2 regions of the Janthinobacterium sp. SUN211 genome follow, and region 1 is predicted to be linked to the other one. Evidence: predicted binding sites of a transcription regulator. Region 1 holds the regulator's gene; the other holds the start of a gene.
What was found. The regulator FliA, encoded in region 1, starts transcription of late flagellar genes. The targets are predictions, from matches to a motif close to CTAAAGTTTNNNNNNNNNNNGCCGNTA.
Positions count from the first base shown of each region.

Region 2: a site for FliA is predicted at 3,176-3,202, ahead of O3301_RS16265 (DUF5610 domain-containing protein). Genes of this name have one in related genera too.

Region 1 covers NZ_JAPWIC010000002.1:386,235-395,106, forward strand. The annotation lists gene flhA (flagellar biosynthesis protein FlhA) at 1-1,829, shown strand, start outside; gene flhF (flagellar biosynthesis protein FlhF) at 2,098-3,426, shown strand; gene O3301_RS07410 (antiactivator of flagellar biosynthesis FleN protein) at 3,419-4,282, shown strand; gene O3301_RS07415 (RNA polymerase sigma factor FliA) at 4,328-5,059, shown strand; gene O3301_RS07420 (flagellar motor protein) at 5,041-5,787, shown strand; gene motD (flagellar motor protein MotD) at 5,793-6,575, shown strand; gene O3301_RS07430 (translation initiation factor Sui1) at 6,640-7,002, shown strand; gene O3301_RS07435 (hypothetical protein) at 7,046-7,933, shown strand; gene O3301_RS07440 (type II CAAX prenyl endopeptidase Rce1 family protein) at 8,120-8,614, shown strand; gene O3301_RS07445 (flagella synthesis protein FlgN) at 8,632-8,872, opposite strand, start outside.
Region 2 covers NZ_JAPWIC010000004.1:299,374-308,245, reverse strand. The annotation lists gene O3301_RS16285 (YgcG family protein) at 1-26, opposite strand, end outside; gene O3301_RS16280 (LemA family protein) at 28-642, opposite strand; gene pyrF (orotidine-5'-phosphate decarboxylase) at 810-1,634, shown strand; gene sbcB (exodeoxyribonuclease I) at 1,678-3,126, opposite strand; gene O3301_RS16265 (DUF5610 domain-containing protein) at 3,274-3,888, shown strand; gene O3301_RS16260 (GGDEF domain-containing protein) at 3,995-4,960, opposite strand; gene O3301_RS16255 (HPF/RaiA family ribosome-associated protein) at 5,219-5,596, opposite strand; gene O3301_RS16250 (DUF1345 domain-containing protein) at 5,821-6,486, opposite strand; gene O3301_RS16245 (MFS transporter) at 6,525-7,796, opposite strand; gene O3301_RS16240 (CDP-6-deoxy-delta-3,4-glucoseen reductase) at 7,874-8,872, opposite strand, start outside.

The sequences.
Region 1 (8,872 bases):
CGTCCACGCGCGTGGTGTTGACGGAAGGCCATACGGGCGCCGACGCGGCCGGTAAAGTGATCGAAGCGTTCGGTCACTTCTTGATCGGCGGCAACTACACGGTCGGTATCGTCGTGTTTATCATTTTGACGATCATCAACTTTACGGTGGTGACCAAGGGTGCGGGCCGTATCGCCGAGGTGGGCGCCCGTTTCGCGCTGGACGCCATGCCTGGTAAACAGATGGCCATCGATGCCGACCTGAACGCGGGCCTGATCGGCGAAGACGAAGCGCGCCGCCGCCGCACGGAAGTGGCGCAGGAAGCGGAATTCTATGGCGCCATGGACGGCGCCAGCAAATACGTGCGCGGCGACGCCATCGCCGGCATCATGGTCACCGTCATCAATATCGTCGGCGGCCTGCTGGTGGGCTTGCTGCAGCACGACATGGGTTTTGCCGACGCGCTCAAGAACTACACCTTGCTGGCCATCGGTGACGGCCTAGTGGCGCAGATTCCTTCGCTGATCATTTCCACGGCGGCCGGTATCGTCGTCTCGCGCGTGGCCAGCGAACAGGACATCGGCACCCAGTTGGTGGGGCAATTGTTTGCGAAACCGCAAGTGCTCTATATTACCGCCGGCATCATCGGCGGCATGGGCTTGATTCCCGGCATGCCGAACATGGTCTTCATCCTGCTGGCCTCGCTGCTGGCCGGCTCCGCCTATCTGATCAGCAAGAAGCGCACGCAGGAAAAGGCGGCGGCCGAAAAGCCGGCCGAAGTGCCGCAAGCGACCGTGGCGCCCGAGCAGGAAGAAGCCAGCTGGCAAGACATCATGCCCGTCGATACCCTGGGTCTGGAAGTGGGCTACCGTTTGATCCCCCTGGTCGACAAGACGCAGGGCGGCGAATTGCTCAAGCGCATCAAGGGCATCCGCAAGAAATTTGCCCAGGAAGTGGGTTTCCTGGCGCCGCCCGTGCATATCCGCGACAACCTGGAATTGAAACCGTCCGCCTACCGCATCACCCTGAAGGGCGTGGAAGTGGGCGTGGGCGAAGCGTTCAACGGCCAGTTCCTGGCGATTAATCCCGGCATGGCCAGCGGCACCTTGCCCGGCCTGGCCACGAACGACCCCGCCTTCGGCCTGCCCGCCACCTGGATCGACGCCAGCCTGCGCGACCAGGCCCAATCGATGGGCTACACGGTGGTCGACGCGGGGACGGTGGTGGCCACGCACCTGAATCACCTGATCACCTCGCACGCTTCCGAGCTGCTGGGCCGCGCGGAAGTGCAATCGCTGCTCGACCACCTGGGCAAGGAGTCGCCGCGCCTGGTGGAAGACCTGGTGCCGAAGATGCTGTCCCTGTCGACCTTGCAAAAGGTGCTGCAGAACCTGCTGGCCGAGGGCGTGCACATCCGCGACATGCGCACCATCATCGAAACCCTGGCCGAGCATACGGTCAGCACGCAAGACCCGAACGACCTGACGGCGCTGGTGCGCGTGGCCCTGGGCCGTGCCATCGTGCAGCAACTGTTCCCCGGCTCGGCCGAACTGTCCGTGATGACCCTCGACAGCCGCCTGGAGCGGCTGCTGATGCAGGCGATGGGCAATGGCGGCGACGGCGCCGGCATCGAGCCGGGCCTGGCCGACACCATCGCGCACCAGGCGGGCCTGGCTGCCCAGCAACAGGAAGCGCTGGGCCTGACGCCCGTGCTGCTGGTGCCGGCGCCGCTGCGCGCCTTGCTGTCGCGTTTCCTGCGCCGCGCCTTGCCGCAGCTCAAAGTGCTGTCGCATGCGGAAGTGCCGGAAACCAAGACCATCCGCGTCACGGCGCTGGTGGGCGCGCAGTAGTTGTGATGAGCGGCATCGGGGTCGGTTCCTGCGGGACGGACTCCCGGTGCTTGCTTTTGGTCAAATAAACATCAATTTCCTCTCGGCAAACTGAATAACGGGTACTTTCCCGTCCTGTTCCTTCGATCATTTCCTGCAAGCATCGCTAATAATGGAAACTGTCCGGGTGATCTGTGTCCATGTGGAAGACAGCACTCAAGCAACAGGAGTCGACGATGGTCACACAGTTCAGCCAATATTGCGCCACCCCCGCCCTGGGAGGCCGGTCATGAATGTGAAGAAATTTACGGGCGCCTCGTCGCGCGATGCGCTGCGCAAGGTGCGCGAAGCGCTGGGCCCCGATGCCGTGATCCTGTCGAACCGCCAGGCCGATGGCGTGGTGGAAATCCTCGCGCTGGCCAATGACGACGCCGCTTCGCTGGCCTCGCCGCCGGCCGCCTCCGAAATGGCCCAGCCCCGTCCCCAGTTGCAGACCCAGTTCGCCACGCCGCAGCGTCCGGCCGCCCCGGCCCAGCGCCCGGCCGCGCCACGTCCTGCCGCGCCGCGCCAGGCTGCCTCCGAGCCAGTGGACATGGCTCGCATGCAGCAGATGATGGCCAGCGCGCTGGCGCACGTCAAGGAAAACGCCGCCGCCGAGATGAGCGGCATGATGAATGAAATCCGCGCCATGCGCGGCATGATGGAAACCCAGCTGGCGGAAATCTCGTGGGGTTCGACGCAGCAGCGCGAGCCGCAAAAAGCCGTCGTGCTGCGCGAAATGCTGGCGGCCGGCTTCTCGGCCAGCCTGGCGCGCTACCTGATCGACAAGCTGCCGGCCGGTCTCGAGGGCGCGCAAAGCATGCGCTGGATCAAGACGGTCCTGAGCCGTAACCTGAATACTGTGGCCAATGAAGACGCCATGCTGGAGCAGGGCGGCGTGTTTGCCCTGGTGGGCCCGACGGGCGTCGGCAAGACCACCAGCACGGCCAAGCTGGCGGCCCGCTGCGTGATGCGCCACGGCCCGGAAAAGCTGGCGCTGATCACCACGGATGCCTACCGTATCGGCGCGCATGAACAGTTGCGCATCTACGGCAAGATCCTCGGCGTGATGGTGCATTCCGTGAAGGACGAGGCGGACTTGCGCATCGCCCTGAAAGAATTGAAGAACAAGCATACGGTACTGATCGATACGGTGGGCGTGAGCCAGCGCGACCAGATGGTGACGGAACAGGTGGCCATGCTGTCGGGCGCCGGCGCCGACGTGAAGCGCCTGCTGTGCCTGAACTCCACGGCCACGCAGGAAACGTTGAACGAAGTGGTGCGCGCGTATCAGGGCAGCGGCCTGGCCGGCTGCATCATGACCAAGCTCGATGAAGCGGCCTCGATCGGCAATGTGCTCGACGTGGTGATCCGCCAGAAGCTGAACCTGTTTTATGTGTCGAACGGCCAGCGCGTGCCGGAAGACCTGTACCTGGCCGACCGCGGCTACCTGATCGACCGTGCCTTCAAGCTCAAGCGCGATGCGGCGGCGACGCAGTTTTCCGACGCCGAACTGCCGCTGCTGATGGCGCAGGCGGCCGCCCGCAACAATGAAGCGCGCGGGGTGCACCTTGGCTAATTTCGATTTCGACCAGGCCGAAGGCTTGCGTCGCATGCTGGCCGGCCCGCAGCCGCGCGTCATGACGTTCCTCTCGGCCACGCCGCAGGACGACAAGGGCGCCATGCTGGTCAACCTGGGCGCGTCGCTCGTCTACGGCGGCAATGACGTGCTGCTGCTCGACGCCAGCGGCGGCAGCGATGGCGTGGCATCGCGCCTGGGACTGGCGCACGGCGCCAGCCTGCGCGACGTGGCGCGCCAGCAGTGCGGCTTGAACCAGGTCATCCACCAGGTGCCGCAAGGCTTCGGCGTGGCCAGCCTGGGCGCGCGCAACCATTTGATGGACAGCATGGATTATGCGGGCGAGGATGAACTGCGCCGCCTGGGCAAGACGTTCGAGGTGCTGGCGCGCCAGAGCGGCATCGTGCTGGTCGACGGCGTCGTGGCGGACGAGGGGGCCTGCTTCCCCGTGCCGCTGATGGCATCGTCGGATATCGTCGTGCAAGTCTCGACCAGCGCCACCTCGATCAAGGCGGCGTACTGCCTGATCAAGCGCCTGAGCCAGGAACTGGGACGCCGTCCGTTCGGCATTCTCGTCACCGGCGCTTCCGAATCCGAAGCAAAAGTGGTATACGATAATATGGCGCAGGCGGCGAGCCGCTACCTGGCCGTGAAGCTGACTTCGATGGGTTCCGTGCCTGCCGACGAGTATCTGCACCGCGCGGCGCGGCTGGGCCGCAGCGTGGTCGATGCGTTTCCGCTGGCGGGAGCGTCGGTGGCGTTTCGCGGACTGGCCGAGCGGCTGGCCCGTTCGGCGGCGCCGGTGCTTGGCGGCACCTTGTACCAGACGGGGAGCCCGCACCAGTTCAGCGCCTGAATCGAACCGCAGCACCAGATAAGATGAGAAAACAATAAGCAGCCTATGTACACGGTCAAAGGGAAATCGAACAAGGACTATTTGCTGACGGAGCACATTCCGCTGGTGAAGCGTCTGGCGCACCATATGAAGGCGAAATTGCCGCCTTCGGTCGAGGTCGATGACCTGATCCAGGCCGGCATGATCGGCCTGCTCGATGCCATTACGCGCTATGAAGAGACGCATGGCGCGCAGTTCGAGACGTATGCCGTGCTGCGCATCCGCGGCGCCATGCTCGACGAATTGCGCACCAGCGACTGGCTGCCGCGCAGCATGCGCCAGAACATGCGCAAGATCGAAGAGGCGATGAGCACCCTGCAGCAGCGCCTCGGCCATCCGCCGACCGAGTCGGAAGTGGCGAAGCTGCTGAAAATGTCGCTGGCCGACTACCAGGAAATGCTGGGCGACGGCGGCGGCCACCAGCTCGTGTACTACGAAGACTTTCATGACCCGGACGGCAATGACAGCTTCCTCGACCGCCACTGCGTGGACGAGGACAGCGACCCCTTGCGTTCCCTGCTCGATACCGATTTCCGGCAATCCGTGATCGATGCCATCGACGCGCTGCCGCCACGCGAGAAAATACTCATGGGCCTGTATTACGAAGAAGAGCTGAACCTGAAGGAGATCGGCGCGGTGATGGGCGTATCCGAATCGCGCGTCTCGCAGCTGCATACCCAGGCCGTCGCGCGCCTGCGCGCAACCTTGAGGGAGCTGGCGTGGACTGGTCCAGCGTAATCGGGCTGGCGCTGGCGCTGGCGGGCCTGCTGGTCGGCCAGGCACTGGAAGGCGGCAAGATGGCCTCCCTGCTGCAGCCGGCCGCCTTTGCCATCGTCATCGTCGGCACCTTCGGCGCCGTGCTGCTGCAGACGCGGCTGCGCACCTTCGTGCGCGGCCTGGAAATGCTGCGCTGGGTCTTCCTGCCGCCGTCGGACACGCGCGCCGCGCTGGCGCGCGACATCGGGCAATGGAGCCTGACGGCGCGCCGCGACGGCCCGCTGGCGCTCGAACGCCTGATGGAAAACACGGCCGACCGCTTCAATGCCAAGGGTTTGCGCATGATCGTCGACGGCATCGCGCCCGACAAGCTGCGCCAGCTGCTCGACGTGGAAATCTCCGCCTACGAAATGGCCGAGCGCCAGGCCGTCAAGGTGTGGGAATCGGCGGCCGGCTATTCGCCCACCATTGGCATCCTGGGCGCCGTGCTGGGCCTGATCCACGTGATGGAAAACCTCACCGACCCCAGCAAGCTGGGCGGCGGCATCGCCGTGGCCTTCGTCTCCACCATCTATGGCGTGGGCCTGGCCAACCTGCTGTTCCTGCCGGTGGCCAATAAACTCAAGGCCATCGTTTCGCGCCGCGTGGTGCAGTATGAAATCACGGCCGCCGTGCTGTACGACATCGCCACGGGCGACCACACGCGCATCATCGAAGAGCGCGTGTCCAGCCTCTTGCACGAGCATTGACCATGATGCGGCGCGCGCGCAGGAAGTATGACGAGGAACCGGATAACCAGGACCGCTGGCTGATCTCGTACGCCGACTTCATCACCCTGCTGTTCGCCTTTTTCGTCGTCATGTATGCGATTTCGCAAGTTAACGAAGGAAAATACCGCGTCTTCCAGAGCGCCATCGGCCAGGCCTTCAGCCTGGAAAAGGGCGCGCCGCCCATCATCATGGAAGCGCCGCAGGCCATCCCGTTGCCCAATCCCGCCCTGAAACGCCGCACGGAAGCCATCCGCCGCGAGCGCGAACACATGACGCGCCTGGCGCAGGACCTGACGTCGACCCTGGCGCCGCTGGTCAAGGAAGGCAAGGTGCGGGTCACGCAGACGAGCCGCGGCGTGAGCGTGGAAATCAATGCCAGCGTGCTGTTCGATCCGGGCGCGGCGGGCCTGACGGCGGAATCGGACCAGGCCTTGCGCGCCGTGGCCGTGCTGCTCAAGGACGACACGCACGACGTGCAGGTGGAAGGGCATACGGATGTGCAGCCGATCAGCAATTCGACCTTTGCCTCGAACTGGGAGTTGTCGGCCGCGCGCGCCAGCGCCGTGGTGCGCCTGTTCATCGCCAGCGGCGTCAAGGCGTCGCGCCTGACGGCCGTGGGCCACGCCGACAATATCCCCGTGGCGCCGAACGCCACGCCGGAAGGGCGCGCGCGCAACCGCCGGGTCGCCGTGACGATTTTGTCGGGCATCCCCGAAACGGTGACGGAAGTGCCGACGGCGCCCGTGGCGCCTGCGCCGGCCAATTGACGCTCGTCAACTGCGGGCTGCCGCTTGGTACAATCGCGCTTTCTTCCTCTTTTATCGTTTCCTCATGAAAAGTAGCTCCCTGGGCGGTCTCGTCTATTCCACTGAAACGGGCCGCATGTGTCCCGCCTGCCGCCAGCCGCTGGCGCAGTGCGCGTGCAAGGCGCAAGCGAAGGCGGCGCCCGCGGGCGATGGCGTGGTGCGCGTCTCGCGCCAGACCAAGGGCCGTGGCGGCAAGAGCGTCACCGTGGTCAAGGGCTTGCCGCTGGACGCCACCGCGCTGGCCCTGCTGGGCAAGCAGTTGCGCACGCAGTGCGGCTCGGGCGGCACCGTCAAGGATGGCGTGATCGAAGTGCAGGGCGACCATGTCGACGCCATCCTGGCTGCGCTGGCCAAGCTGGGCCACCAGCCGAAAAAGGCCGGCGGCTGAGCGTGCGGAGGCGTGCGGCCCGCCGCCGCGCGCCTGTGGTAACGTGCGTTTCCCATCCACGCGCTTCCTCACCATGAACGTCAAATTCACCGGCCTGGCCATCGCCGCCGCTATCGCGGCAGCGCTGGCGCTCGTGTACTGGCCCGCTCCCGAGAGCGGCGCGCCGGAAGCTGCCGCCACCTCCGCCGCAGGCGCGTCGGCGGGACGCAGCCTGGAATCGTATCTGAATATCGATGCCAGCCCGGTCGCCGATGCCGCGCCGATGCCCGTCACCCTGGCGCAGCAGCTCGAACGTCTGGCGGCCAGCGGCAAGCCGGAAGACGCGTATGCGGCATATAACCTGCTCGACGATTGCATCGTCTTCCAGCAGGAAGGGCGCTTGCCGGGGATGGAATTCGAGCTGGGGCGCGAGATGACGGCGCAGGAAAAAGCCGCCCAGCAGCAGCTGTGCGCGGGCCTGACGCAGCGCCAGCGCGAGGACCGCCTCGGCTACCTGGCGACTGCCGCCAGGGCGGGCGTGCCCGGCGCGGCGACCATCTTCCTGTCGGAAGGGCCGTTCGGCGACCGCAGCGCGCTGCGCAACCGTCCCGACGATCCGCTGGTGCAGGCGTGGAAGCGGCAAGCGATCGCCCAGTTGACGGCGCAGGCGGACGAGGCGGAACTGACCAGCGTGGCTACCCTGATGATGGCCTACCTGCGCGATGGCGACGTGGTGCGCAAGGATGCGCCGCAAGCGTATGGCTACCTGCTGGCGCTGCGCCAGGTCTACGACGATATCCTCGCGCCCGGCGTCACCAATCCCTACCAGGACGAATACTGGCACTGGCTGCAGGCGGAACTGACGCCGGAGCAGCAAGCGGCCGCCAGCGCCAGGGCGCAAGCCATCGTGGCGAAATACCGCCAGCATGCGGGGCGTGCCGCGCACGGCTGACATACGCTGGGCTGTATGCTTTTTTGCAACAATTGATGTGGTTTCGCATGGCTGTGCCGGGCTATGATGGTCGTATATGTGCCCATGTGGGCAGGGTACGCCATGAGGAGCAATACACGGATGTTGAAAGCGACGAACTTGCCGATGCCACGACTGGCTGGCAACTTGGCTGCGCTGCGGGCGAGCATGGCAAAGCGCCCCATGCGGGGCGCCATGCGCCTGGGCTTGTGCGCGGGCGCCGTCAATTTTTTCATTGCCATGCTGTTGCTGTTGGCAGCCCTGGCCTTGTTCTCGCCACAGCAGCTGGGCGGCTCCGCTTCATCATCGCTGGAAGGTGCCGGTACGGTCCGGATATTCTGGACAGTCGTCGTCTGGGCGCCATTGTTCGAGACGCTCATCGGGCAGTGGCTGCCGCTTGAAGTGTTGCGCCGCTACAAGGTGCGTGCCGGCTATAGCCTGTTGGCCAGCGCGATACTGTTTTCCCTCTTGCATGTCATGGGCGGCTCCGGCATTTTGCATGCCAGCATGACTTTGATTGCCGGAGGTATCTTCGCGGCCAGCTACTTGGCGGCGCGCAGCTTGGGCCTGGCGCCCGCCTATGTGGCGGCGGCCACGGCGCATGCGTGCAGCAATGGATTAATACTGTGCGGGTCGTTCGTGTTTCCCGATTTGTTGGGATGAGCGTCGAATCAAGGCTGTTAGCCGATGACGACGCGCCGGCTGGCCGTGTTCGTCGTCGGTTGGCCGCTGGGGCCGTAGAAATTGCCGCTCTGGGCCGGGGGGCGCATGGCGTTCAGGGCGCCTTGCGTGTGCAGCATGTGCTTGTTGACGAGCAGGCTGTTCAGGCGGTTTTGCTCCTTGGCTTCGCGCGTCGTCTCGAGCAGGGCTTTCCACAGGGGCGCCGCGTCGGCTTCATTGGCGCCGACCAGCCAGTCTTCC
Region 2 (8,872 bases), on a different contig from region 1:
GCCGCGAGATAGGACCAGGCTTTCATCTTATTTGCCAAAGTTGACGGTCGGTGCGGTCGAGATGGCTTTTTCATTTTCCACCGTGAACGATGGCTTGACCTTGTAGCCGAAGACCATGGCCGTCAGGTTGTTCGGGAAGCTGCGCGCATGCACGTTGTAATCCTGCACGGCGACGATGTAACGCTGGCGCGCCACGGTGATGCGGTTTTCCGTGCCTTCCAGCTGCGACTGCAAGTCGCGGAAGCTGGTGTCGGCTTTCAAGTCCGGGTATTTCTCGGACACCACCATCAGGCGCGACAGGGCCGACGACAGCTGGCCCTGCACTTGCTGGAATTTTTCGAACGCGGCCGGGTCGTTCAGCACTTCTGGCGTGATCTGGAAACTGGTGGCGGCGGCGCGCGCCTTGGTCACCGCTTCCAGCGTTTCGCGCTCGTGCGTGGCATAGCCCTTGACGGTATTGACCAGGTTGGGGATCAGGTCGGCGCGGCGCTGGTACTGGTTGACCACTTCGCCCCAGGCGGCCTTGGTGGCTTCATCCTTGCTCTGGAAGTCGTTGTAGCCGCAGCCCGTCAGGATGCCGGCCAGGACGGTGACGCTCAGCGCCAGGCGCAGCCATTTGGTGAATTGATTGGTGATTTGCATGATGGGTTCCGTGCAGAGTAAGGGAGGTGAGGCAAATATACCTGAAACGGCCCGTAATGTCGGTTTAATAAGCGCCGGCCGCCGGCCCCGACCGCCTTGTGACGCCGTGGCAAGCCTGCGCCGCGTTACAATACGGGGTTTGCAACTGAATATAGAGAAGGTGTGCCGTGAATTTCATCAATAAATTATCCGCCGCGTGGACGGCCAATAATTCCCTGCTGTGCGTGGGCCTGGACCCCGACCTGGCGAAACTGCCGGCCGAACTGCGCGACCTGCCTGATGGAATCACCACCTTTTGCACGCGCATCATCGATGCCACGGCCGACCTGGCTTGCGCCTTCAAGCCGCAGATCGCGTATTTTGCCGCGCTGGGCGCGGAAAAGCAGCTGGAAGACATTTGCCGCTACGTGCGCGAGAATTATCCGCACATCCCCCTGATCCTCGACGCGAAACGGGGCGACATCGGCGCGACAGCCACGCAGTACGCGCGCGAAGCGTTCGAGCGCTACGGCGCCGACGCCGTCACCGTGAACCCGTACATGGGCGAGGATTCGCTCGATCCCTACCTGGCGTGGAAAGACCGCGGCGTGATCATCCTGTGCCGCACGTCGAACCCGGGCGGCTCGGACCTGCAATTCCTGAATACGGACGGCGAACCGCTGTACCAGCGCGTGGCGCGCCTGGTGGCCGAAAAGTGGAATAAAAACGGCCAGTGCGCGCTCGTCGTCGGCGCCACCTTCCCTGAAGAACTGGCGCAGGTGCGCGCCATCGTCGGCGACATGCCGCTGCTGGTGCCGGGCATCGGCGCCCAGGGCGGCGACATCGCCGCCACCGTCGGTGCGGGCCAGACGGCGAACGGCATGGGCATGATGATCAGCTCGTCGCGCGCCATCATCTACGCCACGCCGCAGGCGGGCGAAGACTTCGCCGACGCGGCGCGCCGCGTGGCCATTGAAACGCGCGATGCCATCAACGCGCACCGTTCGGTTTAAGTCGCATGCATAAAAAATGCCGGGCTAGCCCGGCATTTTGCATTTAGTCACGCTGCGGGGCAACGATCTCCGCGTAATCGTAGAGTTCTCCCAGAATTTCCTCGCCCCGCTCATCGACGGATTCCGACAGCACGTCGATTTCCGTAAACAGCATTTCGATGGTGCGGGCGCCGGCGTCGCCGTCGAACAGGCGGGCGGCGCGGTGCTGTTCCCAGCGCAAGCTTTCCGCTTCGCTCAGGGTTTGCGGGAAATTGCGGGCGCGGTAGCGGAACAGCAGTTCCTGCAGGCGCTCATCGGCAAACGAGGGGCGGGCCGTGGCCAGCTTGGCCGGCGTGTCGCGGCGCAAGGATTCGAGCAGGCGGCGGTCATCGTTGCTGACGAAACCATTGTACAAATCCTCATCCACGTCCAGCGCGGCATTCGCGCCCGGGCGCTGGAACACTTCGGCCCAGACGGCATCCATGTTCGGCGCCGCGGCGGCGAATTGCGCGTTGACCTTCGCCGCGTCCAGATCGATGCCCCATTGCGCGGCCATGGCCGGCGACAGCGTTTTTAAATTGCCGACCAGCATGGGCGACTTGTTCAGGTGCACGCTTTTCACGGGCAGGCGCGTCATGCCTTCCGGCATGGCGTCCTTGCGCGTGAACAGGCGCGTGCGGATGGTGTCGGCGTCCAGGGTAAACAGTTCGCGCGGGTCATAGGCGCAATCCCAGACGAGGATTTCATTTTTATTGCTCGGGTGCGTGGCCAGCGGCCAGACGACGCCCAGGCAACCCCGTTCGGCGGGGAACATGCCCGACACGTGCAGGAAAGGCTGGCGCTCGCCGGCGGCCAGGTGCATGCCCATTTCGCTGGCGACCCGGTCCTTCTTGTGCAGCGCCAGGCAGAATTCGAACAGTTTCGGCTGTTTCTGCTTGATCAGGCGCGCCAGGGCGATGGTGGCGCGCACGTCGGACAGTGCATCATGCGCCGCTTCGTGGACCAGGCCATTGGCCTTGCTCAAGTGTTCCAGTTTAAAACTGGTCTGGCCATCGTCGCGCTTCGGCCATGCGATGCCTTCCGGGCGCAGCGCGTGCGTCATGCGCACCACGTCGAGGATGTCCCAGCGGCCGCAATGGTTCTTCCATTCGCGCGCATACGGGTCGATCAGGTTGCGCCAGAACAGGAAACGCGTGACTTCATCGTCGAAACGGATGGTGTTGTAGCCCACGCCGATGGTGCCCGGCTCCGAAAAGGCCGCTTCGATGGTGGCGGCGAACTGGTGTTCGGGCACGCCCAGCTGCAGACACTGCTGCGGCGTGATGCCCGTGATCAGGCACGATTGCGGGTCGGGCAGGAAATCATTGGCAGGCTGACAATACAGCATGATGGGTTCGCCGATCTCGTTGAGGTCGGCATCCGTGCGGATGGCGGCGAACTGGGCCGGGCGGTCGCGGCGCGGCTGGGCGCCAAAGGTTTCGTAGTCGTGCCAAAGAAAGGTCTGGTTAGTCATTGATGGTCGTTGCTTGATTGGTTATCCGGGCCGCCAAAAGCGGCCGCTGCTACAGTTTTCTGAAAACCTGCCGATACTACACGAGAGGATGGTCATCATCGCGTTTCCCGCATGGTGGCATACATTGCCCGTTCAAGGAGGTCTATCGTGTCAATTCCCATCGCCGCAAGCGGCAATTCCACCCCTTCCGTGACTTCCGTCAGTACGGGCGTTGCCGGCAAGGACGATAAAGTCCAGCAAAAGGACGGCGTCAACGCTGAAATGAGCGTGAATGACCGCACCAAGCTGCAATTGAACGCTTCCATCATGCAGGCGTCGCTGAACGTGTCGATCGGTTCCGAGAACGAGCCGCTGGCGCTGCTGTACAAGACGGCCATCACCAACATCAATGAAGCGCTGAAGGGCCAGTACGGCGAGGACGCGATCCAGAACGCGGCTTCGCAGGATAACAGCGCCGAAGCGACGGCGAACCGCATTGTATCGCTGTCGACAGGTTTTTTTGATGCCTTCAAGAAACAGAATCCCGGCCTGGACGACGATACGGCCCTGACCAAGTTCATGGACACCATCAGCGGCGGCATGGAAAAAGGCTTTAAGGAAGCGCGCGACATCCTGGGCGGCTTGAAAGTGCTGAATGGCGACATCGCCGGCAATATCGACAAGACGTACGAGCTGGTGCAAAAGGGCTATGCCGACTTCATCGCTGCGCACAGCAGCAAGAAGGATGATGCCGCCAAGCCGGCCGACAGCAAGGCCGCCTGATCATTATTACCCCGGAAGCGCCTGAGAAAATGTCCAGGGCTAGGCGCATTGCCGAAGGCAGTACGAATGTACGACGAGGCAATGCAACGACGCCATGGGCTTTTTATCAGGTGCTTACCCGGTTGCGGCCGCCGGCTTTCGCGCGATACAGCGCCGCGTCGGCCGCGGCGATCAGCGCATGGTCGTCCTGTTCGGCCGCCAGGCTGGCCACGCCGAAGGAACCCGTGATGTGCGGCAAGGCGCTGCGCATGTCAGCGAAGATGACGGCGAGCTGCATGCGCTCGCACAAGCGCTCGGCCACCCGCAAGGCCACGTGTTCGTTGGTGTCGGGCAAGATCACCATCATTTCCTCGCCACCGTAGCGCACGGCAAAATCCGTGGGCCGCAGGGCCGCGCCCAGCACTTGCGCGGCGATGCGCAGTGCCTGGTCGCCCGCTTGGTGGCCGTGCGTGTCGTTGAAGCGCTTGAAATGGTCGAGGTCTATCATCACCAGCGACAGGGGCGAGCCGCTGGCGTGGGCCGTGACGATCATGTTGGGCAGTAAATCCGTCAGCCAGGCGCGGTTGTACAAGCCCGTCAGGCTGTCGACCATCGACAGCTGGCGGTAGAATTCGCCCAGTTTCTGGCGCCGGCGCAGCAGGGCATTGGCGGCGCGGATGCGGAAGGACAGCAGCCGCAGCAGGTTGCGCGCCAGGCCGTTCGACTGCTCGATCAATTCCCATACGATGGCCGCGTCGATCACCAGCAAGTCGGTTTCTTCCAGGGCGGAAATGGCGGCCAGGTTGCTCGCTTCATCGAGCACCGATTGTTCGCCCACGCTTTCGCCGGGCAAGACCTTGCTGACGGTGCCATCGTCCATGCCCGTGTGGGTGTCGGCGGCCACGGCCAGCGAGCCGCGCAGGACGATGTACAGGCTGGCGCCTTGCGTGTCGGCAATGGCTTCGCCCGCTTCCAGGCGCATCACGGGGCAGGGCGCCAGCATGGCGGCCGTCTGGCTATCCGCCCCATCGCGAAATAGCTGTAAATCGCCGATGTTGCAGCCTGAAGCGCCGAAGTTGCCGATCTGTTCCACAATCACACTTTCAAAAAGCCGGCGCGCGAGCAGGGGGCCGGTAGCTTCATGATAGCGTAAAGCGGCCTTGGCTGTAACGCCAAAGGCTTGCTTGAGGTCACTTACTGTGAGAAATACGACAATTATTTCATTGCCGCGTCAATACGCAGGAATGCTTGCGGTTTTGTTATGGATGTTGCCGCGCGCGAAAGGCGGGCCGGATGTGCAAAGGCAGCCTTGAACGGCTGCCTCAGTCTCTGAAAATCCTGCGGGTGGGGATTACTCGGCGGTTTCTTCCGCTTCGGCCGTATCGATCACGGCATTCTTGCCGGTGGCGTGGCGCTTGCTGTCTTGCAGGCGGCCCAGGGCGCTATCGATGGCGCGTTTCAGTTTATCGGTGGCGCCGGCAACGGATTGATGCACGGTGGCGTTCTGTTCGGTCACGGCGATCGGTTGATAGCCGGCAACGCGTGCTTCCATGACGCAGCGGATATCGTCGGCGCCGCCTTTCGGGCCATTCGTGTCGCTGATGTGGACTTCGATGCGGGTCAGGTTGTCGCGGAAGCGGTTCAGTGCGCTTTCAAGTACGGATTGCACATGTTCGTTCAGTCCAGCGGTGTTGGCGATGGTGCTGTCGGTATGAATATTGATTTGCATATGCTTACTCCTGTCAATTCAAAAAAAACCCATCTCAGGCGCCTTGCTTGGCAGTGGTCAAATCCGCTGCCAGGGCGCGTCGGCGCCTGGTTCTTGCCTCATGCACTTGATCCCTGTGCATGACTTATCTTACTCCTCTTTCCAGTATTTCAAGAGGGTGCGCACGATTAAGATGAGCTTAACCCTTCAGCCAGGTCAAGTTTCCACTACGAAATTATTTACCCTCAGCCATTGATGAGACCGGCCGCGATATTGATCGACAGCCCCAGCACGACCAGGTTGAAGAAAAAGCTCAGCACGGATTGTCCCAGCACGATTTGCCGCATCATGCGTGTCTGCACGGAAACGTCCGACGTTTGCACGGCGACGGCGATGGTGAAGGCGAAATACAGGAAATCCCAGTAATCGGGGCTTTGCTCGTCGTCGGGAAACTTCAGGGGGCGCAGCGCGGGATCGGCCTGGTAGTACAGGTGGGCATAGTGGAAGCAGAACAGGGTGCCGACGAGGAACCAGGAACCGACCAGGGTGAGGATCGTCAGGCCGTAATGCAGCGCGCGCTCGTCCGGCGCCATGTCTTTCATCGAGGATAGCTGCGAGACAATGGCTACCAGGCTCATCACGGATGCGACGGACAGGGCCGACAGGACGGTTGCCGCCCGCTCATCCTGGCGCGCCGCCATGGCTTTGACCTTGTGGTGGTTGGCACGCATCATCATCCAGGCCATCGTTGCCAGGTAGAACCAGACGGCGACATTCCACGCCGTCAGCAGGCGCGTCATCTGTTGCCAGGATGCGGGCAGCAGCAGGCCGGCCGCCACGCCGATGGCCGTGGCCATGCTCAGGTGGGGGCGGCTGCGGATGAAGCCGTGGAATGGAAGCGTGATTTTCATGGTGCGGATTCGTCAGTGGCGATAGCGCATCTTAGACCTTATGCGCTTGCCGTGGTGGCCGTCCTGGCGGCCGCTTCCTTCTCGTGGTGGGGAAAGCGGTCCATGCGCGACAGCACGGGGAACAGCACGGCCCAGATACCCGTCACGGCCAGGGTGGCGGCGCCGCCGAAGAGCACGGCGCGCACGAGGCCGAACCAGCCGGCCGTCAAGCCCGATTCGAATTCGCCCAGCTCGTTCGAGGCGCCGATGAAGACGGCGTTCACGGCGCTGACCCGGCCGCGGATCTCGTCCGGCGTCTCGAACTGCACCAGCAAATGGCGGATGTAGACGCTGACCATGTCGCCGGCGCCCATCAGGAACAGCGCCGCCAGCGCCAGCGGGAAATAGCTGGTGCTGCCCAGCACCAGGGTGCCCAGGCCGAAGACGGCCACGCCGCCGAACATCCACGCGCCCACGCGGCGCGTGATGGGAAACATGGCCAGCGCGATCGAGCACAGGGCGGCGCCCGCGCCCGGCGCCGTGCGCAGCAGGCCCAGGCCGCTGGGTCCGGCATGCAGCACGTCATGCGCCAGCGCCGGCAGCAGGGCCGTGGCGCCGCCGAACAGCACGGCAAACAGGTCGAGCGAAATGGCGCCCAGCACGATGGGCTTCGACCAGACGAAGCGCAAGCCTTCGAGCAGGGTATGCCAGCTGACGGGTTCGCGTTTCACCACTTGCGGCGCCGGGGTGGTGGCGCGCATCAGCAGGACGGACACGACCAGCAGCGCGGACGAGATCAGATACACGACCTTGGGGCCGAAGTAGTACAGCAAGCCGCCCAAAGTCGGCCCCAGGATGATGGCCACGTGGGAACTGGATGAACTGAGCGCGACGGCGCGGCTGAAGTGTTGCGTGGGCACCATGTTGACCAGCACGGCTTGCGTGGCCGGCATCATGAAGGCGCGCGCGCTGCCGAACAGCACCAGCACGGCAAACACGGGCCAGACGATGGAAATATTGCTTAACGTAAACGCCAGCAGGGCCAGCGCGCACGCCAGTTGCGCCGCCAGGCACCACGCGATGATGTTGCGGCGGTTGTAGCGGTCGGCCACGTGGCCGGCCGGCAAGATGAGCACGAGGAAGGGCGCGAATTGCGCCAGGCCGATCAAGCCCAGGTCGAACAGGCTGCCCGTGATCTGGTACACCTGCCAGCCGATGGCCACGCTTTGCATCTGCACGGCCACCGTGCCCAGCACGCGGGCGGAAAGATAACAGGCGAAGTTGCGGTGACGCAGGATACTGAAGCCGTTGCCGGCAGAGGCGAGAGACATGAAATTTCCAGGAAACAGCGGGGTGGAGCGGTGGCGGCAGCGGATGCCGCGCCAGCAGCACCCCGCTGTCTGGATGCTTACTTGGCCAGGTCGGCTTCCGTGGTGAAGGCGTCCGCGTAGAATTCGTCGGCCGGCAATTGACACAATTGCACGAAATCGCGGTTGGCTGACTCGACGACGATCGGTGCGCCGCAGGCATACACTTGATACGCGGACATGTCCGGCAAGTCGGCGATGACGGCCTGGTGCACGAAGCCCGTGCGGCCTTGCCACGCGTCTTCCGGCAGCGCGTCCGACACGACGGGCACATAGGTGAACTGCGGCAAGTCGGCGGCCCACTGGCGGCACAGGGCATCCATGTACAGGTCGTGCGGACGGCGGCCGCCCCAGTACAGGGTGATCGGACGCGGCGACTGCTCGTTGATCATGTGCTCGACGATGGCTTTCAAGGGGGCGAAGCCCGTGCCCGAGGCCAGCAGCACGACGGGCTTGTCGGAATCTTCGCGCAGGAAGAAGGTGCCCATCGGGCCTTCGAAGCGCAGGATGTCGCGCTCCTTCATGCTGCCGAACACCTGGTCGGTGAACAGGCCGCCCGGCATGTGGCGGACGTGCAGGCTCACGGGGCCGCCTTCGACGGGCGCGCTGGCCATGCTGTAGCTGCGGCGTTTGTTGTCGCGCAGCATGATTTCGATATACTGTCCGGCGCGGTAGTGCAGGCGCTCGCTGGCTGGCAATTGCAGGGTCAGCACGACGACGTCGGGCGCGACTTTTTCGATGGTGGTCACGCGCGACGGCATTTTCTTGATCGGGTAGTCGCTACTGCCCGCCACTTCGCGCGCCTGCACCACCAGGTCGCCCTGGGGCACGGCGCAGCACAGCAGCGAGTAGCCGGCCGCCGCTTCATCTTCCGTCAGGGAGCGGGCCTGGTATGGCTTATGCTGTACGCTGCCGGACACGATCTTGCCCTTGCACGAGCTGCAGGCGCCGCTTTTGCAGCTGTACGGCAGGCCGACGCCGGCGCGTATCGCCGCCGACAGGACGGTTTCGTCCGCTTCGCAGCTGAATTGGTGGCCGCT